Regions from separate parts of the Rhizobium centroccidentale genome, predicted to be linked through region 3. Evidence: predicted binding sites of a transcription regulator. Region 3 holds the regulator's gene; each other region holds the start of a gene.
The links. The regulator LexA, encoded in region 3, represses DNA repair genes until DNA is damaged. The targets are predictions, from matches to a motif close to TGTTCNNNNTGTGTTCNG.

Region 1 (4,293 bases), on a different contig from region 3:
TGCGGCAAGCGTCATGCGGCCGAGCCGGCCGGCCGCTTCGAACGCGCGTAGTGCATTCAGGGAGGGCAAGCGTCTAGTCATGTGCATTTTCCGAACATTGGTTGTTCGAACATATCGTTTTTCTTCCGGGAAAATAGCGTATTTTTTGACATCGAAAGAAATGGACAACGTATTCATCGAACAATGACACGACGATGCAACGGCATTTTCGCGTTCGGCGAAGCTTTGTCTGACAAAGCAACGGAGGCATGAGGTGCAAGGCAGATATCAGGATGGCAGTGCAGGCGATGCGAATTACGGCGTGATCGGATCGGGTTATATCCATTATCGCCAGCCGGACCCCCATATAGCCGAATTCATCCGCGCCGCTCTCGGCGATGCGGAAACCGTGTTGAATGTCGGTGCCGGCGCTGGTTCCTATGAGCCCGTCGACCGGCAGGTGACGGCCGTCGAGCCGTCGGCCTCCATGCGCGCCCAACGGCCGGCGCATCTCCCGGTCGCGATCGACGGGACGGCGGAACATCTTCCTTTTGCCGATCGGAGTTTCGACGCGGCAATGGCGACCTTCACGGTGCATCAATGGTCCGATCTCGACCGAGGGCTTGCCGAGATGCGGCGCGTCACCCGCGGCCCTGTCCTGGTGTTGAGCTGCGATCCGCATTTGCTGGAACGGTCGTGGCTACACACCTATGCGCCTGAAATGATTGCGGTCGAGGCACGACGTTATCCGGAGATGGCAAGGATCGCGGCCGCACTCGGCGGCAATTCGGAGATCAAGGCGGTGCCGATCCCGCTGAATTGCGTCGATGGCTTCGGCGAAGCCTATTATGGCAGGCCGGAACGAATGCTTGATCCCGGCGCGCGGCTTGCCAATTCGGCATGGAGCTTTGTCGATGCCTCCGTTGGTGAGCGTTTTGTCGCCGAACTTGGCCGCGATCTCATCGACGGATCCTGGGATCGCCGTTATGGCGCCCTCCGCACGCAGCCCTTCTTCGAAGGCTCGCTGCGTCTCATTATCGCGAAACCTTGAGGAGAGTGCCGTGAGAGACGAATTGCGCATACTAAAGTCCCTGGCCGGGCCGTTTCCGTCATTCGAGGCGGATCTGACACCCGACAATCCGCGAGACCTGTTTTCCGACTGGCTGCGCGATGCCATCGAGGCTGATATCAAGGAACCGCATGCCATGGTGCTTTCCACGGTCGACGAGGATGGCGTACCGGATGCTCGCGTTCTCATTCTGAAGAACCTCGACCAGCGTGGCTGGCACTTCGCAACAACAGGCAGCGGGCCGAAAGGCCGGCAGATTGCCGCCAATCCCTCTGTGTCACTCACCTTCTACTGGCCGCAGCTCGGGCGGCAGGTGCGGCTGCGCGGCATGGCGTTTCAGGCCGAGGCGCATGAGCGGTATGCCGATTTCCGTGCACGTGCGCCGGGCGCCAAGGCCGTCGCCCTGACCGAGCGGCAGAGCGAGCTTCTGGGTTCATCGCAGGAGCTCGACGACGCATTGGCACTGCAGCATCGGCGGTTGCGGGACGAGCCCGACCTTGTCGCTGCAAATTGGGCGCTTTTCATCGTCATGCCGCATGAGGTCGAATTCTGGCAGGGCGATGCCGAGCGTAGTCACCATCGCTTGCGATACCGGCGTGGAAAGGCGGGCTGGCTGAAGGAGCGGCTCTGGCCGTGATGATTTTTCGCTTTGATGGCCGCAGTTGTCCGTTTCCGTTGCTTTGGGCGGAAAGATTAGACCGCCATTGTGACCGCTGAGGATCAGCATCCCTCAGATGCCGAGATCGAGTTGGGGCTGTAAGCTCCCATCGCCGGCCTCTTCGTTCGTCAAAGACGAAAGCGTGATGCCGAGCAGCCGGATCGGCCGCGCAAACGGATGGACGGTTGCCAGAAGCGCCGACGCTGTCTCGAGAACAGCGCCAGCGTCTGCGACCGGCAGCGAGCTTGTCCGACTGCGTGTCGCCTGGGTGAAGTCCGAATATTTGATCTTCACGGTCACCGTCTTGGCGCTGAAACCGCCTGTTTCGCAGTAGCGCCAGACCTTCTGCGCTAAGGGCCGCAGCTCCGCCGTCGCCAGCTCGAGATCGTCGATATCCTCGGCGAACGTATCCTCTGCGCCAATGGATTTGCGGATACGGTCGGGCTTCACCTGGCGTTCGTCGATGCCGCGGGCAATGCCGTAGAAATAGGGGCCTGCCTTTCCGAAATGCTCCTGCAGGAAGGCGAGGGATTTCGATTTCAGATCCAGCCCGGTTTCGATCCCGTATTTGTGCATGCGCTCGGCGGTCGCCGGCCCGACGCCGTGGAACTTCTTGACGGGAAGCGTTTCGACGAAGGCCGGCCCGTTCTTTGGCGTAATGACAGCCTGGCCGTTGGGCTTGTTGAGGTCGCTTGCCATTTTGGCGAGGAATTTGTTGTAGGAAATGCCGGCCGAAGCATTGAGGCCGGTGACCTGCTTGATCTTGGTCCGGATCTCCAGCGCGATCTCGGTGGCGATTTCCATGCCCTTGTTGTTCTGGGTGACGTCGAGATAGGCCTCGTCGAGCGACAGCGGCTCGATCATCGACGTATATTCGGCAAAGATCTCGCGGATCTGCTGCGACACTGCCCTGTAGACATCGAAGCGCGGCGGCACGAAAATCAGATTCGGACATTTGCGTTTTGCCGTGACCGACGGCATCGCCGAGTGAACGCCGAAGGCGCGGGCCTCGTAGCTTGCGGCCGCCACGACGCCGCGTGCAGCTGACCCGCCGACCGCAAGCGGCTTGCCGCGCAGCTCGGGATTGTCCCGCTGTTCGACCGACGCATAGAACGCATCCATATCCACATGGATGATCTTTCGGACGGGGGTTGCGTTGGCGTCATTCATGGCGATCTCGGTCATCATGCTGCAGGTTCAAGCATGGGCCCTTCAATTGCAGAATCCGAAACAAATACAGAACATATCATCGCTTATCACGATATCAAACCGGCTCCGTTGCCGTGCCGGAAAGACGCAGGCAAATCTCTCCGCGGCAGTCATTTGCAAGTGCCACCTTGAGATGCCTTCGAGGCTTCTTATTTCTTGTCCGTCCCCCAATACGGAGCCTCACAATGGGCCAAATCGCAACCGAATCCCTTTCCAACCTGCTGATGGAAATCCTTCCGCCCGAGCATGACGAGGAATCTCGATCTAACGGAACCGCGTGCCTATGCTGCCAAAAGCAGCGATCTGCACGAAAGATGGATGAGGACGGCTGCGGCATATGTGACGAATGCCTGGCGCCATGACGGACGGCGCGCTGTCGGACTTCGAAGCTGCGCTTGCAAAGCTGTCCGACGGCTATTCGGAGGGGCGTTTTCGAGGTCGCCCCTGGGGTGTCACGGTCAAGCGATCGGCTGACGGTAAGCGAGTTTGGCTCTATGGCGAGGAGCTCGGCGGGACCGATATCGTCAGCTTCAATCTCTATGTCCTCTCCGGAGCAAGCCTCACCCTCAAGCCCTGCGAAATGTCCGCGTCGAAGGTCGTGGATTTCGTTTTGGGCTTCATGCCAGCTCAAACGCAGCCGGTATAGGCCCGCTTTGCTTCAGCGGGTGGAGAGCGGCGGCGGAGGCGGCTGCGTGGTTGAGCCGGGACCGAGCGAGCGCTGGACCATCACGGTATCGGCCCAGCGGCCGTAGCGATAGGCAACGGCTGGCAGAAGGCCGACGCGAACGAAGCCGAAGCGCTCGTGCAAGGCGAGAGAGGCTGCGTTGTCGGCGTCGATATAGCCGATCATCTGCCGGAAGCCGGCCGCCGCGCAGGCGTCGATCAGTCCGCGCATCAGCAGGCTCCCGACACCCTGGCCGACATGGTCGTGATGCACATAGATCGAATGCTTGACGGTGTAGCGATAGGCCGGGCGCTTGCGAAACAGCACTACATAGGCATAGCCGACAACCTTCTCACCCTCGATCGCAACGACATGCGGGAAGCGTTTGTCCTTCAGATTCTTGCGCCGTTCGCGCAGATCATCCGGCTGCGGCGTGTCGCTATCATCAACCCCGGCCTCGACGCCGCGATGAATATGGCGGCGATAGATTGCCAGCATGGCATCGACGTCGCTCTCCCGGGACGGGCGAACGATGATTGTTTTATCCTGCTTCATGACCAATCCGAATTTTCCAGCCTATTCCGCGACGACGTAGGTATAGAGCCGGATTTTGCCGGATGCATCAATCTCGCGATAGAGCCCCTGGATCTCCACCTCGAAACCGGGGAAGGTGTTGAAGCAGGTTTCAAACATCTTGAGATAATCGATCATGGG
Region 2 (4,293 bases), on a different contig from region 3:
GGCGCCGATCGTCCTCGCGATGCCACAGTCGAAGAGCTTTGTGGCAGGCGCCAGCAACGAAATGGAAATGAAGCCGTCGCCGATCGAACCCTCCTGGGTTTTGTCCGGTAATCCGGTCGCCCGCATCGCCGAGCATTCGCGCGGGCAGGACGATGCCGCAATGACGGCGCTGTGGGATTGCACCGCGGGCGAGTTCCGCTGGTATTTCGGCTGGGATGAAACCGTAATGATCCTCGAAGGCGAGGTACATATCACCACGGAAGACGGCGTCGAGCGGACACTTAGCGCCGGCGATGTCGCTTATTTTGCCGGCGGTACCTGGGCGACATGGCGCATCGATCGCTACCTGCGCAAGGTCGCCTTTCTGCGCAAGCCGTTCCCGAAGCCTCTGACCATGGCTTATCGCCTGCGCAACTTTGTCCGTCAGGGCGGCGCACAAGGCCTTGCTGCCTAAGCGGGCCACTTGAGAGAAGCCATTGAATAGCCGTTGCGTTTGCATGCGGGCCGACCTACATCTGTCCGCAAATTCGAGCGAGGGTTGACTATGGCTGGTATCAAGAATGTTGCGGTCCAGATGGACCATGTGAAAAGCATCAACATTGCGGGTGACTCCACCTTCGCCATGAGCCTCGAGGCGCAGAACCGGGGCTATAAGCTCTTCCACTATACGCCGGAGCGGCTGAGCATGCGCGACGGCAAGGTCTATGCCTCCGTCGAGCCGATGATCCTGCGCGACGTCAAAGGCGATCACTTCGAGCTCGGCGAGCCGGAGCGCGTCGATCTCTCCACCATGGACGTGGTGTTGCTACGCCAGGACCCGCCCTTCGACATGGCCTATATCACCTCGACGCATCTGCTCGAGCGCATCCACCCGAAGACGCTCGTTGTCAACGACCCGGCCTGGGTGCGCAATTCGCCGGAAAAGATTTTCGTCACTGAATTTGCCGATCTCATGCCGAAGACGCTGATCACGCGCGATCCGGCTGAAATCCGCCGTTTCCGCGATGAGATGGGCGACATCATCCTGAAGCCGCTCTATGGCAATGGCGGCGCCGGCGTCTTCCACTCGACCCGCGACGACCGCAATCTCTCGTCGCTGCTGGAAATGTTCGGCCAGCTCTTCCGCGAGCCCTTCATTGCCCAGCAATATCTGCCCGATGTGCGCAAGGGCGATAAGCGCATCATCCTTGTCGATGGCGAGGCTGTCGGCGCGATCAACCGCGTGCCGGCCGAACATGATGCCCGCTCCAACATGCATGTCGGCGGCCGCGCCGAAGCCACCGAGCTGACGGCGCGCGAAAAGGAAATCTGCGCCCGCATCGGACCGGCCCTGAAGGAGCGCGGCTTCCTGCTCGTCGGCATCGATGTCATCGGCGACTATATGACCGAGATCAACGTGACGTCGCCGACCGGCATCCGCGAAGTCAAGCGCTTCGGCGGCGCCGATATTGCCAGCCTGCTCTGGGATGCGATCGAAGCCAAGCGGGCCTGATCGGCAGTTTCCGCCACGCTTTCAGCTGAACGATCATATTCACCCAGGATGTCGATGATTTCGACATAATCGGGCGAAGCTTTTGTTCGTTTATTGTTCTTGTTTCATTCCTTGTCTTGTGCCAGATTGCAACCCGTAGTTTGCGGATCGGGGCACGTAACGGCAAACGGGTTTGGCGACAGGGGATAAGCATGGTAGCGCGCGTCAGTACGGTTGCGTTTCAGGGCATTGAGGGCGTACCCGTCGAAGTGCAGGTGATGATCGCGCCGGGCAAGGTGCTGATGCACATCGTCGGCCTGCCGGACAAGGCCGTGGCCGAGAGTCGGGAGCGGGTTCAGGCGGCATTGCACGCCTCCGGTCTCGCCCTGCCGCCAAAGAAGGTCACGGTCAATCTCGCGCCGGCCGATCTGCCCAAGGAGGGCAGTCATTTCGATCTTGCAATCGCGCTTGGGCTGATGGCGGCGCTCGGCGCGATCCCAGCCGATGCCCTGTCGTCCTACACCGTTATCGGCGAACTCAATCTGGATGGCACGATCGCGCCCGTTGCCGGTGCGCTTCCGGCGGCAATCGCCGCCAACGCCATGGGCAAGGGGCTGATCTGCCCGGCCGAAAGCGGGTCGGAAGCCGCCTGGGCCGGCAAGGAGATCGATATTCTGGCGCCGCGCAGCCTGATCGCGCTCGCCAATCATTTCCGCGGCACGCAGGTTCTGTCACGGCCAGAGCCGTCAGTCCGTGCCAATGCCGCCAATCTACCCGACCTTGCGGATATCAAGGGGCAGGAGAGCGCCAAGCGCGCGCTGGAAGTGGCGGCCGCCGGCGGCCACAATCTGCTATTCGTCGGGCCGCCGGGTTCCGGCAAGTCGATGCTCGCCTCGCGTCTGCCGTCGATCCTGCCGCCCTTGTCGACGAACGAGCTGCTGGAGGTGTCGATGATCCATTCGATCGCCGGCCAGCTTTCCGGCGGCAAGCTCTCCGATCGGCGCCCGTATCGCGCGCCGCATCACTCGGCCACCATGGCTGCGCTCGTCGGCGGCGGCATGCGCGCTCGGCCCGGCGAAGTCTCGCTCGCCCATCACGGCATTCTCTTCCTCGACGAACTGCCGGAATTTTCGCCGCAGGCGCTCGATGCGTTGCGCCAGCCGCTCGAAACCGGGGAGTGCGTCATTGCGAGAGCAAACCACCGTGTCTCCTATCCGGCCGGCATCCAGCTCGTGGCAGCAATGAACCCGTGCCGCTGCGGCATGGCCGGTGAACCGGGCCACACCTGCGCCCGCGGGCCGCGTTGCGCCAGCGACTATCAGGGCCGCATTTCCGGTCCATTGCTCGATCGTATCGATATCCGCATCGACGTGCCGGCAGTCTCCGCCGCCGACCTCATCCGGCCGACAGCCTCAGAGAGCAGTGCCGATGTCGCACTCCGCGTCGCCCGCGCCCGTGAACGGCAGCGGGAGCGTTTCGAGCGGGCCGGCATGAGGGATGTCAGCACTAATGCCCGCTGCTCGACGGCGATGATCGAAACCATCGCCGAGCCGGATGCCGCCGGCCTGCAATTGCTGCGCGATGCGGCCGAAAAGATGAAATTCTCCGCCCGTGGCTACCATCGCATCCTCAAGGTGGCGCGCACGCTTGCCGACCTCGACGACAAGCCAACGGTCGGGCGCATCCACCTCGCCGAAGCCATCTCCTATCGTATCGCCGGAGAGCGGCTGACCGCGCATGCTTGAAAATTCGGGACTCTCGCAGCGCGTGATCGTCTTCAGCCTGCCCAAATGAAAAAAGGGGTGCCGCAGCACCCCTTTCCCAATCAATTGCTGCCGTTAACTCAGCCGCCAAGTCCTTCGAACAGCGCAGTCGAGAGATAACGCTCGGCGAAGGACGGGATGATGACGACGATGGTCTTGCCTTCGTTTTCGGGACGCTGGCCGATTTTGATGGCCGCCGTCAGGGCGGCGCCGGATGAGATGCCGACCGGCACGCCTTCGAGCTTGGCAACGAGCCGGGCTTGCTGGAACGCCTCGTCATTGCTGACGGTCACTACCTCGTCATAGACATGCGTATCGAGGACTTTTGGTGCGAAGCCGGCGCCGATGCCCTGGATCTTGTGCGGGCCGGGATTGCCGCCGGAAAGAACGGGCGAATCCGCCGGCTCGACGGCGATGACCTTGATATCGGGCTTGCGTGCCTTCAGCACCTGGCCGACACCGGTGATCGTGCCGCCGGTGCCGATACCGGAAACGAAGATATCGACCTTGCCTTCGGTGTCGTTCCAGATTTCCTCGGCCGTCGTCTTGCGATGGATTTCCGGGTTGGCGGGATTTTCGAACTGCTGCGGAATGATCGCATCCGGCAGCGACGCGGCCAGCTCTTCGGCCTTGGCGATCGCTCCCTTCATGCCCTTCGGTCCCTCGGTCAGCACCAGCTCGGCGCCGAGCAGCGCCAGCATCTTACGGCGCTCGATCGACATGGTCTCAGGCATGGTGAGGATCAGGCGATAACCCTTAGCGGCGGCGGCAAAGGCGAGCGCAATGCCTGTGTTGCCCGAGGTCGGCTCGATCAGCACGGACCGGCCGGGAGCGATCTTGCCCTGGGCTTCCAAGTTTTCGATCATGGCGACGCCGATGCGGTCCTTCACGGAAGCGATCGGATTGAAGAACTCGAGCTTTGCCAAGATGTTGGCCTTGACGCCCTTCTCCTTCGCCAGCTTGTCGAGGCGGACGAGCGGCGTATCGCCGATGGTCTCGGTGATCGAGGCGTAGACGCGGCCGCGGCCGGGTTTGCGGGTGTCGGACATGGGTAGCTCT
Region 3 (4,293 bases):
CCGATATCTGGCTCGCCAGCCTGCGCAACAGCATAGGCGACCGGATCAGGCAAACCTTGCCCGGAGATACCGGGGCCTTTGCAGCGGCGCTTGTCACCGATGAGAGACGCGCAATCTCCAAGGATACGACCGAAGCCCTAAGAATTGCCGGCCTGACCCACATCATCGCAATTTCCGGCCTCAACATGGCGCTGTCGGCCGGCATTTTCTATGTCGGTCTGCGTTATCTGTTCAGCTTGTTTCCCGGTGTCTCGCAGGCTTGGCCGACCAAGAAGTTCGCAGCCCTCGGCGCGCTTCTTACTGTAACGGCCTACTACCTCATCTCCGGCTTCGGCGTATCCGCCGAGCGTGCCTTCATCATGATGGCGATCATGCTGGTAGCCGTGCTTTTCGACAGACCGTCGCTCAGCCTGCGCAACGTCGCACTTTCAGCCATTGTCATTCTTGTACTGTCGCCGTCGCAAGTGCTCGGCCCGAGTTTCCAGATGTCCTATGCGGCGACACTGGCACTGGTATCAGGCTATTCGCTCTGGAAACGACGGCGGCATCGCGAAAACATCCTGGCGCGCATCCGTCTGTTAAGTCCGCTAATGTTCGTCACGCGCTTCTTTGGAGGCGTGATGTCGACATCGTTCATCGGCGGTGCATCGACGGCCATTTTCTCGATCGAGCACTTTCACCGGTTGGCGACATATGGACTTGCTGCCAACCTGGCGGCCATGCCCGTCGTCTCTTTCATCGTCATGCCCTTCGGTATGATGGCGATGCTGCTGATGCCTTTCGGAATCGATGGACCGTTCTGGAAAGTCACCGGTGAGGGATTGGAGCTTGTGATCGTCATTGCGAAAACGGTGGCGGGGTGGGGAGGCGATATTACCTTCGGACGCCAGCCCGGCTGGCTGATGCCCACTTTCATCGCTGGCTTCCTGATCATGAGCATGCTGCGGACCCGGCTTCGCCATCTGGGCCTGTTGCTGCTGCTGTCATCTGTCGGCGTGGCCGCGTTCGGCTCCGGCGTACCGAAGCCGGATCTGATGATCTCGGAAGATGGCATTCTCGTTGCCCTGCGCCAGGACGATATCCTCGCCACCAATCGCGAGAGACCGCAGGCCTTCATCTTCGAGCAATGGCAGAAAGCGCTCGTCGCGGCCGAACATCAACCGCCGACCATGCTTCCGACCGATAGCCGACTTCCGCAGATCAGCAAGACGGATCGGCATAAGCGACTAAGTAACGAGGAGCAGAAGGCGGTCCGTATCGCAATGGACGAAGCTTTGGACCGCGCCATGCAAGGCAGCTTTGCCTGTCAGAAGGGAGCATGGTGTGTGGCCATGCTTGAAAACGGCACGATACTGGTCACCATCGAGAACGCAGCCTATTTGCCGACGGCTTGCGACACCGGGAACATTATCGTGACACCAATCCGGCTGCGGCTGGACCATTGCCGTTCCGGAGCAATGCTCATAACCGGTGCGACATTGCGCAAAACCGGCTCTATCGAAATGGCACTTGCCGCAGACAAGCCCGTTATATCAGCCGCATTCGAAAACCCGCAACGGCCATGGACCATGCATCGAACTTATGATTGGCGCACCGGCAAATTCGACACACCAATTGCGAAGACGTCACCCGTCGTCGATAATTCACCGGTCAGTGATAGCGACGAATAAGGCCAACGAGCTTGCCCTGAACCTTGACGCGGTCCGGCCCGAAGATGCGGGTTTCATAGGCTGGGTTCGCGGCTTCCAGCGCGATCGAGGCACCCTTGCGACGGAAGCGCTTCAAAGTAGCTTCTTCATCGTCGACGAGTGCAACGACGATATCGCCGGGATTGGCCGTGGTCGAATTGCGGATAATGACCGTATCGCCGTCGAAAATTCCGGCGTCGATCATCGAATCCCCTCGAACTTCAAGCGCATAATGTTCGCCGGAGCCGAGCATATCGGCGGGAACGGTAATGTCGTGCGTATTGTTCTGGATGGCCGAGATCGGAACGCCGGCTGCGATGCGACCCATCACAGGCACCGACGCGGAGCCATTGTGATCGTCATTTGCCACCTTCGACGGAGCGGGCGGGGCAACGGGCTGTGGCTTGCCGAGGCTGCCTTCGATGACGCTCGGTGAAAAGCCGCGACGCTGCTGAAGGCTGGGATTATAGGCATCCGGGAGCTTGATGACTTCAAGGGCCCTGGCCCTGTTCGGCAGCCGGCGGATAAAGCCGCGCTCCTCCAGCGCCGTGATCAGACGATGGATACCGGATTTGGATGCCAGATCCAGTGCATCCTTCATCTCGTCGAAGGACGGCGGAACACCGGATTCCTTCATGCGTTCGTGAATGAAGAGAAGCAGTTCCTGCTGCTTGCGCGTCAACATCGTCTTGGAACCCCAGAATCAAGAAAAGCTGTGAAACAAATCCAGAACGGACACTATATGTTCCATATGTGTTCCGCAAGTGCTTAAATTTCGGTAAAGCCTTATGGGGTCAGTTAAATAATTATCGCTTGCGAATGGATCGGCTCGGAACATCGGGGCCTCATATCTGCGTTAACCCATGGAAAAATATGAGAAATGCCGCTTTTCTCGCTTCCAGGGCTTTGGAATGCAGCCAGTGCGCCGAAGATTTGGATGAATGTGCCGCATTGCTGCATAAGTCGGCTATGGGAGAGAATCAGCAATCATGTTTGCGAGATTGCCTTCGGTCCATGTCGTGTGCTGCGGGTGTTCCATGCTTCCATCTTGAATTGCGCGGGGGATGAGCGCAAATCTGCTTTCGCAAGCAAACAGGAGAAGCCATGATTTCGTCTCCGCATCCGCTGGATCATCTCGTGCTGCCGACCGTCAACATCGCTCTGGCGCGCGAACGCCTCGGCAAGCTCGGTTTCACGGTAGCTCCGGATGCGCGCCATCCCTTTGGCACGCAGAATGCCTGCGTCTTCTTTGCCGATAAAACCTATCTCGAACCTCTGGGCGTCGCATCTCCGGAGCAATACGAGAAGAGCATCGTGGATGGCAATGTTTTCGTAGCGCGCGACCAGGCTTATCGTTTCCGGGTGGCGGAGGATGGCTTCTCGGCCGTGGTATTCGGTACGGATGATGCGGTGGCGGATGACGAGCGTTTCAAAGCAACGGCGATTTCGGCGGGACGAATGCTGGATTTCTCCCGTCCGATGAAGATGCCGGACGGCACGGAAACCACCGCCGGCTTTCGTTTAGCCTTCGGCGCCGATCTGCGCGCGCCGGATTTTCTCGCTTTCTGCTGTCAGCGCATCAATCCGTTGCCGGCCGACCGCAGCGTGCTCGAGCGTCACGAGAACGGCGTGACTGGTATCGCGCGGGTAGCGCTTTGCGCGCTGAAGCCGGCAGCCTATCGCGGCTTCATCGAGGAGGTTGTCGGTGGGCCGCGTATTATAGAGCATTCCTTTGGTCTGACGATCAGGGCCGCCAATGCTGATCTGGAGATTTTGACGCCGGAAGGCATGGAGGCGTTCTATGATCTGCCTATTCGCACGAATGATCCGGGCCTCAGGGCGCGGGCAATCCTTTTCAAAACGCGCGATCTTTCCGTGACATCGTCGCATTTCACTGCTAACGGCGTCACCTATACGCGTAAGAACAATCGTATATTGGCAAGACTGGCGCCCGGTGAGGGCGCGTTGTTCGCCTTCGAGGAGATAGTATGAGCACGAATTCCGAAGTGACCGTCGGCGAAGGAGCCTCCAAGGTCCTCTTTTCCAACAGCGCGAAGCTCTCGCTGATTGCCGGCCCCTGCCAGATGGAAAGCCGCGACCACGCGTTCATGGTTGCTGGCGTGCTGAAGGACCTCTGCGGCAAGCTCGGTATCGGCCTCGTCTACAAGTCATCCTTCGACAAGGCCAATCGCACATCGCTATTAGGCAAACGCGGCATCGGCCTGGAAAAGGCGCTGGAAGTCTTTGAAGACCTAAAGAAGGAATATGGCTTCCCGGTCTTGACCGATATTCATACGGAGGAGCAGTGCGCCATCGTCGCCAAGACGGTCGATATCCTGCAGATCCCGGCTTTCCTGTCGCGTCAGACCGATCTTCTGGTCGCCGCCGCCAAGACCGGTCGCGTGGTCAACGTCAAGAAAGGCCAGTTCCTGGCGCCGTGGGACATGAAGAACGTGCTTGCCAAGCTGAACGAGAGCGGCAATCCGAACATCCTTCTGTGCGAGCGCGGCGCCTCCTTCGGCTATAATACGTTGGTCTCGGATATGCGCGCGCTGCCGCTCATGGCGGCGATGGGCGCGCCCGTCATCTTCGATGCTACCCATTC
Region 4 (4,293 bases), on a different contig from region 3:
GCACGGTCCGCTCCAGCCATGGCGCATGGTCAGTCGTCTGCGACAAGCCGGCTGGTGCGGCGACCGAGCAATGCGCGCTGATGCAGAACGTGATCGCCGAGGATCGTCCGGAAATCGGCCTTTCTGTCGTCGTGCTGAAGACGGCTGACCGCAAGTCCAAGATCCTGCGCGTACTGGCGCCGCTCGGCGTGCTGCTGCCAAACGGTCTAGGTCTCAATATCGACGGCAAGGATATCGGCCGCGCCTATTTCGTGCGCTGCTTCTCCGACGGCTGCTACGCCGAAGTCGTGCTGGAGGACCAGTTGCTGAAGACGCTGCGCAGCGGTGCCACGGCAACCTTCATCGTCTTCCAGTCGCCGGAAGAAGGCATCGGCATCCCTGTGGATTTGAAGGGCTTTGCGGACGGCTACGACGCCCTTCCCTGACCGCATGGGCTTGCTCTTGCGCGGTGCGAAGCCTACATCGGCTCTGAACGGAGCACCTGATCCATGAATACCGATCTCCTTACACTTTTCGATGCCGATGAAGCCAAGCTGCGCGGCATCGTTGCCGAAGCTCTTTCCGGCGCCGATGACGGCGAGCTCTTTATCGAGCATGTCCAGGCGGAATCGCTGACATTCGACAACGGCCGGATGAAGGGCGGCAGCTTCAACACCGAGCAGGGCTTCGGCCTTCGCGCCGTCGCAGGCGAAGCGGTGGGTTATGCCCATGCGGGCGACCTGTCCGAAGCCGCGCTGAAACGGGCCGCCGATGCGGTGCGCGCGGTGACATCGGGCTATGCTGGTTCCTATGCGGCTGCGCCCCAGCGCACCAACAAGGTGCTCTACGGCGACGAGAACCCGATTGGCACGCCGAGCTTCGAGGAGAAGGCGAAGCTGCTGCAGCGGATCGACAGCTACCTGCGCGATAAGGACGACAAGGTGCGTCAGGTGACGGCATCCATCGCCGCAAGCTGGCAGGTGGTCGACATTCTGCGCGCTGACGGTCACCGTGTACGCGATGTCAGGCCGATGACGCGTGTCAATATCTCCGTGATCGTGGGTGACGGCGACCGGCAGGAATCCGGCTCCTTCGGCACCGGCGGACGGATCGGCTTCGGCGACTTCGTCACAGCGGACAATTGGCACCACGGCGCCGACGAGGCGCTGCGACAGGCACTGGTCAACCTGGAAGCGATCGAAGCGCCTGCCGGTACGATGGACGTCGTGCTCGGTTCCGGCTGGCCGGGCGTCATGCTGCACGAAGCCGTCGGCCACGGGCTGGAAGGCGATTTCAACCGCAAGAAGACATCGGCTTTCGCCGGCCTGCTGGGTCAGATGGTTGCCGCACCCGGCGTCACCGTCGTCGATGACGGGACGATCGAGAACCGCCGAGGCTCCATTACGGTCGACGACGAAGGCACGCCTTCGGCCTACAACGTGCTGATCGAGAACGGAAAACTGGTCGGCTACATGCAGGACCGGCAGAATGCGCGGCTGATGGGCATGAAGGCGACCGGCAACGGCCGCCGCCAGGGCTATGCGCATACCCCGATGCCGCGCATGACCAACACCTATATGCTTGGAGGCGACAAAACGCCGGAAGAGATCATCGCCTCGGTGAAAAAGGGCATCTACGCCGTTTCCTTCGGCGGCGGCCAGGTGGATATCACCTCAGGCAAGTTCGTCTTCGGCTGCACCGAAGCCTACCTCATCGAGGACGGCAAGGTCGGCGCGCCGATCAAGGGCGCCATGCTGATCGGCAACGGCCCGGACGCGATGAAGCGCGTTTCGATGATCGGCAACGACATGAAGCTCGATACCGGTATCGGCAATTGCGGCAAAGCCGGCCAATGGGTTCCCGTCGGCGTTGGTCAGCCGCATCTGCGCATGGACCAGATCACGGTGGGCGGCACCAAGGCCTAGCCGCCCCGGCCTGCTACGCCTGAGGGCGAAAGAGCCACTTGCGCTCGACGGCGGCCGGCAGATCGAGGCCGTTGCGATGCGCGAATAGAAGAATATGGCCGAGCACATCGGCCGTTTCATCGGCAAGCGCCGTCGCGAGATCCGCGTCGCTCATGCCCTTGCGGCGTCCACGGCCAGTAATCCTATTCCAGATCTGGACCAACTCGCCCATTTCTTCCTGGAGTTTCAGGACGAACCAATCGTCGTCGCGTTCCATGCCGTTGTCAGCGGCGTAACTCGCCGACGCCCTTTCGAATTGCGTCATCAGATCTTTCAGCATCGAAATCGTTCCTCTTATGTTCTCAACATCAATGAACGATTCCGGCAAAAAAGTCGAGCCGGCGGAGATTGCTCCGCCGGCTCGACTTTATACAATTGGGTTTATACTCAGCCCTTGCTTGGCAGCAGCATGCAATCGAAGTCCTTACGCTTCAACGCCGAGCAGGCGGAATTCGCATCATCGCGGCTTGCAAAGCCGGTGAAGCGGGCGCGGTAGACCGTGCTGGCTCCCTTGCCGACGGCCTCGGTATAGGGCGAGGCATTGGCGAGCGCATTGCCGGCCTTGGACTTCGCTTCCGAGAGAAGATCCTTGGCAGCCTGGGCGGTTGGTGTCGCCGCGATCTGCACCTGCCAGCTTCCGGATACCATCGGCTTGCTGGCGGTTGCCGTCTGCTTATTGTCGACCAAGATCTCATCCATCGCAGCCGGTCGATCCATCGGCACGGTAACGTTCGAGGCGGCAGCGAATGCCATCGGAACGACCTCAGCGCGTTTGCGCGGGGTGGCTGCGGTGGTCTGCGTATCGACATCCACGGCAACATCGTCCGATGCAGACGCCACTTCAACCTGCTTGGCCATCTTGCCGCCGCCGACGCTCGCCATCAGACGTGATGTTGCGACGGGGGCTGCCTTGGGCACATAGCGATCCAGCAACGACGCCATCATCGCATCGCGGCCACGCGCGGTGGCGCCGCCCATGACGACGCCGATCACGCGGCGATTGCCCTGGCGCACGGCGCTGACGAGATTGAAGCCAGAGGCATTGGTATAGCCGGTCTTGATGCCGTCCATGCCTTCATAGCGATACATCAGGTTGTTGTGCCCGCGCACGTAATGGCCGCGGTAGTTAAAGCTCGTCTGCGAGAAGAGCCGGTATTCCTGGGGATAGTTGTTGATGAGCGCGACGGCGAGCGTCGACATATCTCGTGCTGTCGTCCACTGCTGCATGTTCGGAAGGCCCGAGGCATTCAGGAAGGTAGTGCGGCGCATGCCGAGTTCGCGCGCCTTCTGCGTCATCATCCGCGCAAAGCCGCTTTCGCTGCCGCCAAGCGCTTCCGCCATGGCGGTTGCGGCGTCGTTTGCAGACTTGATGATCATGCCATCGACGGCTTCGCGGACGGTCACCGTACCGCCGGGCTTCAAGCCGAGCTTGGTCGGCGGCTTGGCGGCGGCGAAACGCGAGACCGGGATCCTGGTATTCCAGCCCAGCTTGCCGCGGCTGATCGCCTCGAAGGTCATATACAAGGTCATCATCTTGGTCAGCGATGCCGGATGGTTGAGGTCATCCGCATTACTCGATGTCAGCACCTTGCCGGTCTTTGCATCCATGATGAAATAGGCGCTGCCAGCGAAGCTCGCCACGGGAGCGCTCAGCAGCAAGACGGCCGCAGACAAAGCCATCAAAAGTCGTTTCATAATTGTCCCCAACCGAAAGAATGCCAACACACCGCATCAATCCCTGTATGATTTTGCGACAAAAAGCCTGATACCGGTGCGATATTGAGGCAACAGCCTCGATAGATCTTCTATTTTGCCTTTCCTGGTAAAATAACCATTAACGCATTGGAAATTATGACAAAGATTCAGTAAGGTTTAACGGGGATGCGCTACAGCGTTGACATTGGTCAACCGGGTCGAGCCGCATGGAACAGGGCATCAAGGTCCGCATCAAGCGCACGATGATCTCAAGCGGGCTTGAGGCTGCCGCAATCTTGAAAGGTGCGGGGCTGATGCGCGATGTTGCAGGCCTCGGCACGATATTCACCCTTCATCACGTCCGCCCTGCCCTCCCCCGCCGTTTTACGCCCAATGCGCATCTGGAGGTCTCGCCCGACTTTCTCGATCAGGCGATCGCACGGCTGAAACAGGACGGTTACGAGTTCATCGCACTCGACGCTCTTCCATCACGAGCAAAAGGCGCTGCCGGCACGCCACCCTTCGTCGCCTTTACGCTCGACGACGGCAACCGGGACAATCTCGATCACGCCCTGCCAATCTTCGCGCGCCACGATGTGCCCTTCACCGTCTTCGTCGCGCAGGGGCTTTCGGAGCGGACCCATAGCATATGGTG

Region 1: dinB (DNA polymerase IV) is a predicted target of LexA. The motif match lies at 2,933-2,950, and genes of this name have one in related genera.
Region 2: PH562_RS21115 (YifB family Mg chelatase-like AAA ATPase) is a predicted target of LexA. The motif match lies at 1,576-1,593, and genes of this name have one in related genera.
Region 4: PH562_RS24350 (nucleoside triphosphate pyrophosphohydrolase family protein) is a predicted target of LexA. The motif match lies at 2,230-2,247, and genes of this name have one in related genera.

What each region holds. Positions count from the first base shown of each region.
Region 1 covers NZ_JAQJCG010000033.1:16,270-20,562, forward strand. Annotated here, with positions in the region: gene PH562_RS28755 (LysR family transcriptional regulator) at 1-81, opposite strand, end outside; gene PH562_RS28760 (class I SAM-dependent methyltransferase) at 254-1,030, shown strand; gene PH562_RS28765 (pyridoxine/pyridoxamine 5'-phosphate oxidase) at 1,041-1,685, shown strand; gene dinB (DNA polymerase IV) at 1,779-2,894, opposite strand; gene PH562_RS28775 (hypothetical protein) at 3,262-3,561, shown strand; gene PH562_RS28780 (GNAT family N-acetyltransferase) at 3,574-4,134, opposite strand; gene PH562_RS28785 (Orn/Lys/Arg family decarboxylase) at 4,156-4,293, opposite strand, start outside.
Region 2 covers NZ_JAQJCG010000017.1:36,566-40,858, forward strand. Annotated here, with positions in the region: gene PH562_RS21105 (cupin domain-containing protein) at 1-454, shown strand, start outside; gene gshB (glutathione synthase) at 545-1,492, shown strand; gene PH562_RS21115 (YifB family Mg chelatase-like AAA ATPase) at 1,684-3,216, shown strand; gene cysK (cysteine synthase A) at 3,315-4,283, opposite strand.
Region 3 covers NZ_JAQJCG010000005.1:129,115-133,407, reverse strand. Annotated here, with positions in the region: gene PH562_RS09095 (ComEC/Rec2 family competence protein) at 1-1,670, shown strand, start outside; gene lexA (transcriptional repressor LexA) at 1,651-2,373, opposite strand; gene PH562_RS09085 (VOC family protein) at 2,793-3,680, shown strand; gene kdsA (3-deoxy-8-phosphooctulonate synthase) at 3,677-4,293, shown strand, end outside.
Region 4 covers NZ_JAQJCG010000022.1:52,735-57,027, forward strand. Annotated here, with positions in the region: gene PH562_RS24340 (invasion associated locus B family protein) at 1-425, shown strand, start outside; gene tldD (metalloprotease TldD) at 489-1,904, shown strand; gene PH562_RS24350 (nucleoside triphosphate pyrophosphohydrolase family protein) at 1,918-2,223, opposite strand; gene PH562_RS24355 (D-alanyl-D-alanine carboxypeptidase family protein) at 2,331-3,638, opposite strand; gene PH562_RS24360 (polysaccharide deacetylase family protein) at 3,866-4,293, shown strand, end outside.